2 regions of the Caenimonas aquaedulcis genome follow, and region 1 is predicted to be linked to the other one. Evidence: predicted binding sites of a transcription regulator. Region 1 holds the regulator's gene; the other holds the start of a gene.

Region 1 (4,413 bases):
GACGAGAACGCGCTCGTGTTCGCCGGCTTTGCGGCGTTCCTCGACCCGCCCAAGGCCGACGCGGGCGCGGCCATCGCGGACCTGCAGGCGCGCGGCGTGGGCGTGAAGGTGGTGAGCGGCGACAGTGACCTCGTCACGCGACATGTGTGCGAAGCGCTGGGCATGCGCGTCGAGGGCGTGCTGCTGGGACACGAGATCGCCGCGATGGACGACCGCGCGCTCGCGCATCGCGCGCAGGCGTGCAACCTGTTCTGCCGCGTGGACCCGATCCAGAAGAACCGGGTGATCCGGGCGCTGCGCGCGCGCGGCCACGTCGTGGGCTACCTGGGCGACGGCATCAACGACGCGCCCGCGCTCCACAGCGCGGACGTGGGGATCTCGGTGGACTCCGCCTGCGACAGCGCGCGCGCGGCCGCCGATCTCGTGCTGCTGCGCCACGACCTGGGCGTGCTCGGCGCGGCGGTGGGCGAGGGCAGGCGGACCATCGCCAACACGCGCAAGTACATCCTGCTGGGCACCAGTTCCAACTTCGGCAACATGGCCAGCATGGCCGCCGCCGCGGTGTTCCTGCCGTTCCTCCCGATGCTGCCGGTGCAGATCCTGCTGAACAACCTGCTGTACGACGGCGTGTCCGCCGCGCTGCCGCTGGACCGCGTCGATGCGCAGGACGTCGCTGCGCCCGTGCGCTGGGACATCGCCCGCCTGCGGCGCTTCATGCTCGTGATCGGGCCGGTGAGTTCGCTGTTCGACATCGGCCTGTTCGTCGTGCTGCTGCACGTGCTGGATGCCGCCCCCGCGCAGTTCCAGTCGGCGTGGTTCCTCGAATCCCTCGCCACGCAGGTCCTGGCGGTCTTCGTGATCCGCACGCGCGGCCCGGCCATCGCGGGCCGGCCGCATCCCGCCGTGGCGGCCGCCGCCCTCGCCGTGCTCTCGTTCGCGGCGGTGCTGCCCTTCACGCCCCTGGGGGCGTGGTTCGGGCTGGTGGGCCTGCCGGCATCGTTCTACCTCGCCATCACGGGCATGACGGTGAGCTACCTCCTGCTGCTGGAACTCGTCAAGCGCCGCTTCTACCGGTCGCGCGCCGCTAGGAAAATTCCTAGGGCCGCCGGGCATTCGGGAAGCCGCATTCAGGGCCATTCCTAGCGTTCTTTCGTCCGCCGCCGATGTCGCGCGGCGGGGCGTTGGGCCAAAGTTGCGCCATGCCCGACAGCCAGCTTCCCATCCGCGTATTCCTCGCCGACGACTCCGCACTGATCCGCTCGCGCGTCGGCAACCTCCTCGAATCGAAAGGCGCGCTGATCGTGGGGGAGGGCGAGACGCCCCGCGGCTGCATCGCCTCGATCCTGGCGCTCCGGCCCGACGTCGTCGTGCTGGACGTGCAGCTCGAGGGCGGCACGGGCCTGGAGGTCTTGCAGGCGGTACGGCCCGCCGCGCCGGGTGTCGCTTTCGTCGTCTTCACCAACAACTCCGCGCAGGCCTATCGCACGCGCTACCTGAAAGCAGGCGCGGCGCGCTTCCTGGACAAGGGCAGCGACTCGGGCCAACTCGCCCAGGCCGTCGCCGTCGCCGCCCGCCAACCCGATTCAACGAACGCCAATCCGTAGGAGGATGATCATGAACGCAGCCACTCTCGAAGCCCCCGTCACGTTCACGCGGCAACTGCCGGTGCGCGACATCCGCGTCGCCGCGCCGCTCAAGACGCAATGCTCCGCCTGCCACCTGAAGGAGCTGTGCCTGCCCTGCGGCATGACGGGCGACGACGTGGTGCGCCTGGACGGCCTGCTCTTCGGGCGCCGCAAGGTGAAGCTGGGCCAGCCGCTCTACCATGAGGGCGACCGCTTCCAGTACATCTACGCCGTGCGCAGCGGCACCTTCAAGTCCAGCCTCACGCTGCAGGACGGGCGCGACCAGGTCACCGGCTTCCACATGGCCGGCGAGCTGATGGGGCTCGACGGCGTCGCGCAGGGACACCATGCGAGCGGCGCGACGGCCCTCGAGGACGCGGAGATCTGCGCCATCCCCTACGAGCACCTGAACGAGCTGTCGGCAGCCCACAGCAACATGCACCACCTGGTGAGCCGCCTCATGAGCCGCGAGATCGTGCGCGAGCACAGCCTGATGATGCTGCTCGGGAGCATGAACGCGGAGGAGCGCCTCGCGGCCTTCCTGCTGAACCTGTCGCAGCGCATGAAGGCCCGCGGCTACTCGGCCAGCGAGTTCCACCTGCGCATGTCCCGCGCCGAGATCGGCAGCTACCTCGGCATGAAGCTCGAGACGGTGAGCCGCACCTTCTCCGCGTTCCAGCAGCGCGGCCTGCTGGAAGTGGACAAGCGCCACATCCGCATCCTCGACCTCGCGGGCCTGTCGCGGGCCCTCGACATGCGCATCCACTGAACGCAACCAGAGGTCAACCCCATGCCCCATAGCTGCACACAGATCATCCGGGAGGAGCATTCGGCCGTGGCCGCCATGCTGCGTTCGCTGAAGATGATGATCGCCAACGGCCCCGGCGACCAGCCCGAGCGTTTCTTCGACGTGCTGCGCGCCATGCTGTTCTACATCGACGAATTTCCGGAGAAGCGGCACCACCCCAAGGAGTCGGACCTGCTCTTTCCCCGCATCGCCCGCGCGGTGCCGGCGCTCATGCCCGTGATCCGCAAGCTCGAGGCGGACCACATGCGCGGCGAGGGCAAGGTGCGGGAACTGCAGCACCTGCTGCTCGCCTGGGAGCTGGTCGGCGATTCGCGCCGCCCGATCTTCGAGGACGCCGCGGAAAAGTACGCCGCCTTCTACCTCGAGCACATGCGCGTGGAGGAGACGCAGCTGCTGCCCGGCGCCGAAGAGGCGCTCACGAGCAAGGAGTGGAAGGAGCTCGACCTGGCCTTCGAGCAGGACCGGGACCCGCTCGCCGGCGGCGTGCGCGACCCGGTCTACGACCGCCTCTTCACGCGCATCGTCATGGCGGCGCCCGCGCCGATCGGCGTCGGGCCCGAGCTGCATGCCTGAGCCGCGGGGCGGGCGGCCGGCCCGCGTTGCCGCCCTCGCCATGGCAGCAGCGCTCTTCGCGGCGCCGGCATCCGCCTCCGACGACCCGTGCGCCGTGCCCCGGCCCCCGGGCGCGACGCGCAGTTTCTCCGCGGCGGCCGCGCGCACCGCGCCGGCGGTGGTGAGCGTGCTCGTCATCCGGCCCCGGCGCGTCGATTCCGTCTTCGGCGGGCCCGACCGCACGCCGCCGTTTCCCGACGCGCCGCTCGAGCGGTCCTTCGCCTCGGGCTTCATCCTGTCGCCCGATGGGTTCGTCGCCACCAGCGCGCATGTGGTGTTCGATGCGCGGGAGACCTGGATCGCGATGGCCGACGGGCGCAGGCTGCAGGCGCGCGTCGCCGGCTTCGACCGCGATGCCGACGTCGCCCTGCTGAAGGTCGAGGCGTCGGGCCTGCCGGCCGCGCCGCTCGAGCCGCAGCGCCGCGTGTGCCCCGGCGAATGGGTCGCCGCGATGGGCGCGCCCTTCGGCTTCGAGCACACGGTGACCGCGGGTGTGGTGAGCGCCTACCCGCGCTTCCTGCCCGGCGGCAGCGTGCTGCCGCTCATCCAGACGGACGTGGCGATCAACCCCGGCAGCTCCGGCGGCCCGCTGTTCACGTCAGACGGCGCCGTCGTCGGGATGAACTCGCTGATCTATTCGGACAACGGCATCTTCGCCGGCGTGTCGTTCGCGTTGCCGGCCGACCAGGTCCTGCGCATCGTGTCGCGCATCCGCGCGGGCCGCTCGCGCCGCGCCGAGCTCGGCGTGGTGACGCAGCCCGTCACCGCGGACCTCGCGCGCGCGTTCGGGCTGGGCGAGACGGGCGGCGCGCTCGTCGTGAAAGTCGCGCCGGGCAGCGCCGCGGAAGCCGCCGGCCTTCGCAGCGGCGACGTGCTGGTCGCCACAGGCTCGCGGCGCACGGCCTCGCACGCGCAGATCGAGGAAGAATTCTCCGCGTTGAAGCCCGGCGAATCGCTGGCGCTGCGGCTGTGGCGTGGCGAGGCGATGTCCACCGTGCGCGTGCATGCGCAGGCTGCGCGCACGCAGGCCGATGCGTCGCCCACCGCGCGGACGGCCCCGGAGATCCGGCTCGGCCTGGGGCTTGCGCCGGCCGGCGCGACCGCGGGCCTGCCGGCGGGCGTCTACGTCGACGACGTCGTCGGCTCCAGCCTGCTCGCCGGCATCGAGCCCGGCGACCGCATCACGGCGGTCAACGGCATCCCGGTCGCCACCGCGTCGGAGTTCGACGCGGCGCTGCGCGCCGCCGCGGACAAGCCCACGGTGGCCCTGCTGGTCGAGCGCGGCGGCGTGGCCTCGTACGTCCCGGTCGACCGACTGGGGCGGTGACGCGGCGCGGCGCGAACTACCTGGTGGACGCCGGGCAGGTC
Region 2 (4,413 bases), 3.1 Mb from region 1:
AGCGGTGGGAGCGCCTCATCAAGGCGCAGGGGATCACCGCGCAATGAAGGTAGCGATCATCGGCGGAGGCATCGGCGGGCTCGCCCTGGCCCTGTCGCTGCATCGCCAGGGCCAGGCTTGCGAGGTGTACGAAGCCGTGGCCGAAGTCCGCGAGATCGGCGTGGGGATCACCCTGCTGCCGCATGCGATGCGGGAGCTCGCGGCGCTCGGGCTGCAGCCGCAGCTCGAAGCGGCGGGTATCGAAAACCTGGAAAGCGTGTTCTTCAACCGCTTCGGCCAGTTCATCTTCCGCGAGGCGCGCGGACGCCATGCGGGCTACGACACGCCCGAGATCGGGCTGCATCGCGGCAAGCTTCACCGCGTGCTGTACGACGCGGTGCTCGAGCGCCTCGGCGCCGATCGCGTGCACCTCGATCACCGCTGTGTCGGCGTCGACCAGGACGAACGCGGCGCGACCGCCAGGTTCCAGGACGCATCGGGCCGCGCGCTCGCCCCTGTCTCCGCCGAGGTGGTCGTCGCCTGCGACGGCGTCAATTCGGCCGTGCGCCGCCAGTTCTATCCCGGGGAAGGCCTCGCGTTCGCGGGGATCAACACGTGGCGCGGCGTGACTGTGCACAAGCCCATCCTCAGCGGCAAGAGCTACCTGCGCATCGGCTCCATCGAGACGGGCAAGATGGTGATCTACCCGATCGCCGACAACGTCGACGGCCAGGGCGGCCAGCTCGTCAACTGGGTCGCGGAAATCCGCCGCGAGGGCGCGCCGAAGAACGACTGGAACAAGCCGGGCAACCTGGACGATTTCCTGGGGATCTTCCAGGACTGGCGCTTCGACTGGCTCGACGTGCCGGCCCTGATCCGCGGCGCCGCTTCCATCTTCGAGTACCCGATGGTCGACAAGGACCCCGTGTCCCGCTGGACCTTCGGCCGCGTGACGCTGCTGGGCGACGCGGCGCACCCGATGTACCCGCGCGGCTCCAATGGCTCGGCGCAGGCGATCATCGACGCGCGCACCCTGGCGGAACAGCTCGGGTCCGCGGCCGACGTGCCGGCCGCGCTGCTGGCCTATGAGAAGTTGCGGCTGCCGGTGACCTCGCGGATCGTGGAGACGAACCGCACCGTGCCGCCGGATTTCATCAATACGCGCGTGGACGAGCTCTCGGGCGGCCAGCCGTTCCGCCACATCGACGACCTCATCAGCCAGGAAGAGCTGCGGCGCATGTCCGACGAGTACAAGCACATCGCCGGGTTCGCGCTGAAGGCGAAGGCCTAGTTCAGGTAGCGGGGCTTGCGGCCGGTCGAGGTCGCGTCCTCGTCCTCCGCGGCGCCTTCTTCCAGGGCCACGGGCGTGCCGAAAGGCTCGCGCCACTGCGAGCGCCCCAGGGCCTGCTCCAGCAGGTGCATGAGGCCCTGCATGAGCTTGGGTTCCAGCTCCATCTGGAAGTTGCGGGGCTTGTCCGCGTTGGGCGGCTTCTCGTTGAACGTGAGCCGCAGGCGCCCGCTCGGCTGCGGCGAAGCGTCGACGTCCGTGACGAGCAGGGGCTCCTCGCCCAGCGGAAGGGTCACCCGTTCCTCCTGGTAGGGCGTGTCGAAATCGGCGTGCCGCAGGAACTCTTCCTTGCGGAAGTCGGTGAGCATCTTCTTGAGCCCGTCGTCCGCGGTGTCGAGCACGGTGCCCGCGGCTTCCAGCTTGAGCAGGTGCTTGGTCAGCAGCTTGGACAGCAGCGGCCAGAGGCCGAGCATCAACCGGCGCGTCAGCCACATGCGGATCTCCTCCGCGCTGGACGTGTTGATCCGCACGAGGATACGGTCCTGCTCGGCGACGTAGTTGACCGAGAGCTGGTGAATTTTCATTGGGATTGATTTTAGTCAGCCGCCGGCGGCACGCCCGGAAGCAGAGTGACCTTGAAATCGCCCGGGAAATGCCTAACCTGTGCGGAAACCGGAGTTACCCACCCATGCGGCTAGACAAGCTCACCACCCAATTCCAGCAGGCCCTCGGCGAAGCGCAGAGCCTCGCGCTCGCCAACGACCATCCCTATATCGAGCCCGAGCACCTGCTCGTCGCGATGCTGCGCCAGGACGACGGGCCCACGGCCCTCCTGCAGCGCGCGGGCGTGAACGTGCCCGGCCTGCTCGCCGGCGCCGAGGCGGCGATGCACAAGCGCGCCAAGGTCGAAGGCCACGAACAGGTCCAGGTCGGGCGCGACCTGTCCGCGCTGCTGCAGGCCACCGAGAAGGAGGCGCTCAAGCGCGGCGACCAGTACATCGCGAGCGAGCTCTACCTGCTCGCGCTCGCCGACAGCAAGCAGGACATCGGCCGGATCGCCCGGGAGAACGGGCTCACGCGCAAGACCTTCGAGGCGGCCGTGGATACCGTGCGCGGCGGCGAAAAGGTCAACAGCGCGGAGGCCGAAGGCCAGCGGGAAGCGCTCAAGAAATACTGCATGGACCTGACGGAGCGGGCGCGGCAGGGCAAGCTCGACCCCGTGATCGGCCGCGACGAGGAAATCCGCCGCGCGATCCAGGTGCTGCAGCGCCGCACGAAGAACAACCCTGTGCTCATCGGCGAGCCCGGCGTGGGCAAGACGGCCATCGTCGAGGGCCTCGCGCAGCGCATCATCGCGGGCGAGGTCCCCGAGACGCTGAAGAACAAGCGCGTGCTGTCGCTGGACATGGCGGCACTTCTCGCCGGCGCGAAGTACCGCGGCGAATTCGAGGAGCGCCTGAAGAACGTGCTCAACGAACTCGCGAAGGACGAGGGCCAGACCATCGTCTTCATCGACGAGCTGCACACCATGGTGGGCGCGGGCAAGGCCGAGGGCGCGATGGACGCGGGCAACATGCTCAAGCCGGCGCTCGCACGCGGCGAGCTTCATTGCGTCGGCGCGACCACGCTGGACGAATACCGCAAGTACATCGAGAAGGACGCCGCGCTCGAGCGGCGCTTCCAGAAGATCCTCGTCGGCGAGCCGACGGTGGAGGCCACCATCGCCATCCTGCGCGGCCTGCAGGAAAAGTACGAAGTCCACCACGGCGTCGAGATCACCGACCCCGCCATCGTCGCCGCGGCGGAGCTCTCGCATCGCTACATCACCGACCGCTTCCTGCCGGACAAGGCGATCGACCTGATCGACGAAGCCGCGGCCAAGGTGAAGATCGAGCTCGACTCCAAGCCCGAGGCGATCGACCGCCTCGACCGCCGCCTGATCCAGCTGCAGATCGAGCGCGAGGCCGTCAAGCGCGAGAAGGACGAAGCCTCCCAGAAGCGCCTGGGCCTGATCCAGGAAGAGATCACGAAGCTGCAGAAGGACATCGCGGACCTCGAGGAAATCTGGAAGACCGAGAAGGCGCAGGCGCACGGCTCCGCGCAAGTCAAGGAAGAGATCGACAAGCTGCGCCGCGAGATCGAGGAGTTCACCCGCAAGGGCGACTTCAACAAGGTCGCCGAGCTGCAGTACGGCCGGCTGCCCGGCCTCGAGAAGCAGCTCGCGGAAGCGCAGGCCAAGGAATCGGGCAAGGCGAAGAGCGCCAAGGACGGCGGCCGCCCGCAGCTGCTGCGCACCATGGTCGGCGCCGAGGAAATCGCGGAAGTCGTGGCCCGGTCCACCGGCATCCCGGTGTCCAAGCTGATGCAGGGCGAGCGCGAAAAACTGTTGCTGATGGAAGACCGCCTGCACCAGCGCGTGATCGGCCAGGACGAGGCGATCGCCGCCGTGTCCAACGCGATCCGCCGCTCGCGCTCGGGCCTGTCCGACCCGAACCGGCCCACCGGCTCGTTCCTGTTCCTGGGCCCCACGGGCGTGGGCAAGACCGAGCTGTGCAAGGCCCTCGCGACCTTCCTCTTCGACAGCGAGGAGCACCTCGTGCGCATCGACATGAGCGAGTTCATGGAGAAGCATTCCGTGGCCCGCCTGATCGGCGCGCCGCCCGGCTATGTCGGCTATGAAGAGGGCGGTCACCTCACGGAGGCGGTGCGGCGCAAGCCCTACAGCGTGATCCTGCTCGACGAGATCGAGAAGGCGCACCCCGACGTGTTCAACGTGCTGCTGCAGGTGCTCGACGATGGCCGCCTCACCGACGGCCAGGGCCGCACCGTGGACTTCAAGAACACCGTGATCGTGATGACGAGCAACATCGGCTCGCACAAGATCCAGGCGATGGTCAACAAGCCCTACGACGAGGTCAAGGAGGCGGTGTGGGACGAGCTGAAGAACCACTTCCGCCCGGAGTTCCTCAACCGCATCGACGAGACGGTCGTGTTCCACGGGCTGCATGCGGCGGACATCGCGAAGATCGCGGCGATCCAGCTGCGCATTCTCGAGCAGCGCATGGCCAAGATGGACCTCACGCTGCAGGTGTCGCCGGCGGCGCTGGAAGAACTCGCGAAGGTGGGCTTCGATCCGGTGTTCGGCG

The links. Region 1 encodes FNR, which switches genes on or off when oxygen is low (the NO sensors DNR and NnrR bind a similar motif). Its sites were predicted from a motif close to TTGATNNNNATCAA; they were not measured.
Region 2: clpB (ATP-dependent chaperone ClpB) is a predicted target of FNR. The motif match lies at 1,857-1,870, and genes of this name have one in related genera.

What each region holds. Positions count from the first base shown of each region.
Region 1 is NZ_JADWYS010000001.1:4,032,469-4,036,881, forward strand. It holds gene mgtA (magnesium-translocating P-type ATPase) at 1-1,143, shown strand, start outside; gene I5803_RS19455 (response regulator) at 1,200-1,604, shown strand; gene fnr (fumarate/nitrate reduction transcriptional regulator Fnr) at 1,615-2,394, shown strand; gene I5803_RS19465 (hemerythrin domain-containing protein) at 2,416-3,006, shown strand; gene I5803_RS19470 (trypsin-like peptidase domain-containing protein) at 3,047-4,372, shown strand; gene I5803_RS19475 (YgaP family membrane protein) at 4,389-4,413, opposite strand, start outside.
Region 2 is NZ_JADWYS010000001.1:960,896-965,308, reverse strand. It holds gene I5803_RS04565 (tripartite tricarboxylate transporter substrate binding protein) at 1-47, shown strand, start outside; gene I5803_RS04560 (flavin-dependent oxidoreductase) at 44-1,270, shown strand; gene I5803_RS04555 (hypothetical protein) at 1,267-1,851, opposite strand; gene clpB (ATP-dependent chaperone ClpB) at 1,956-4,413, shown strand, end outside.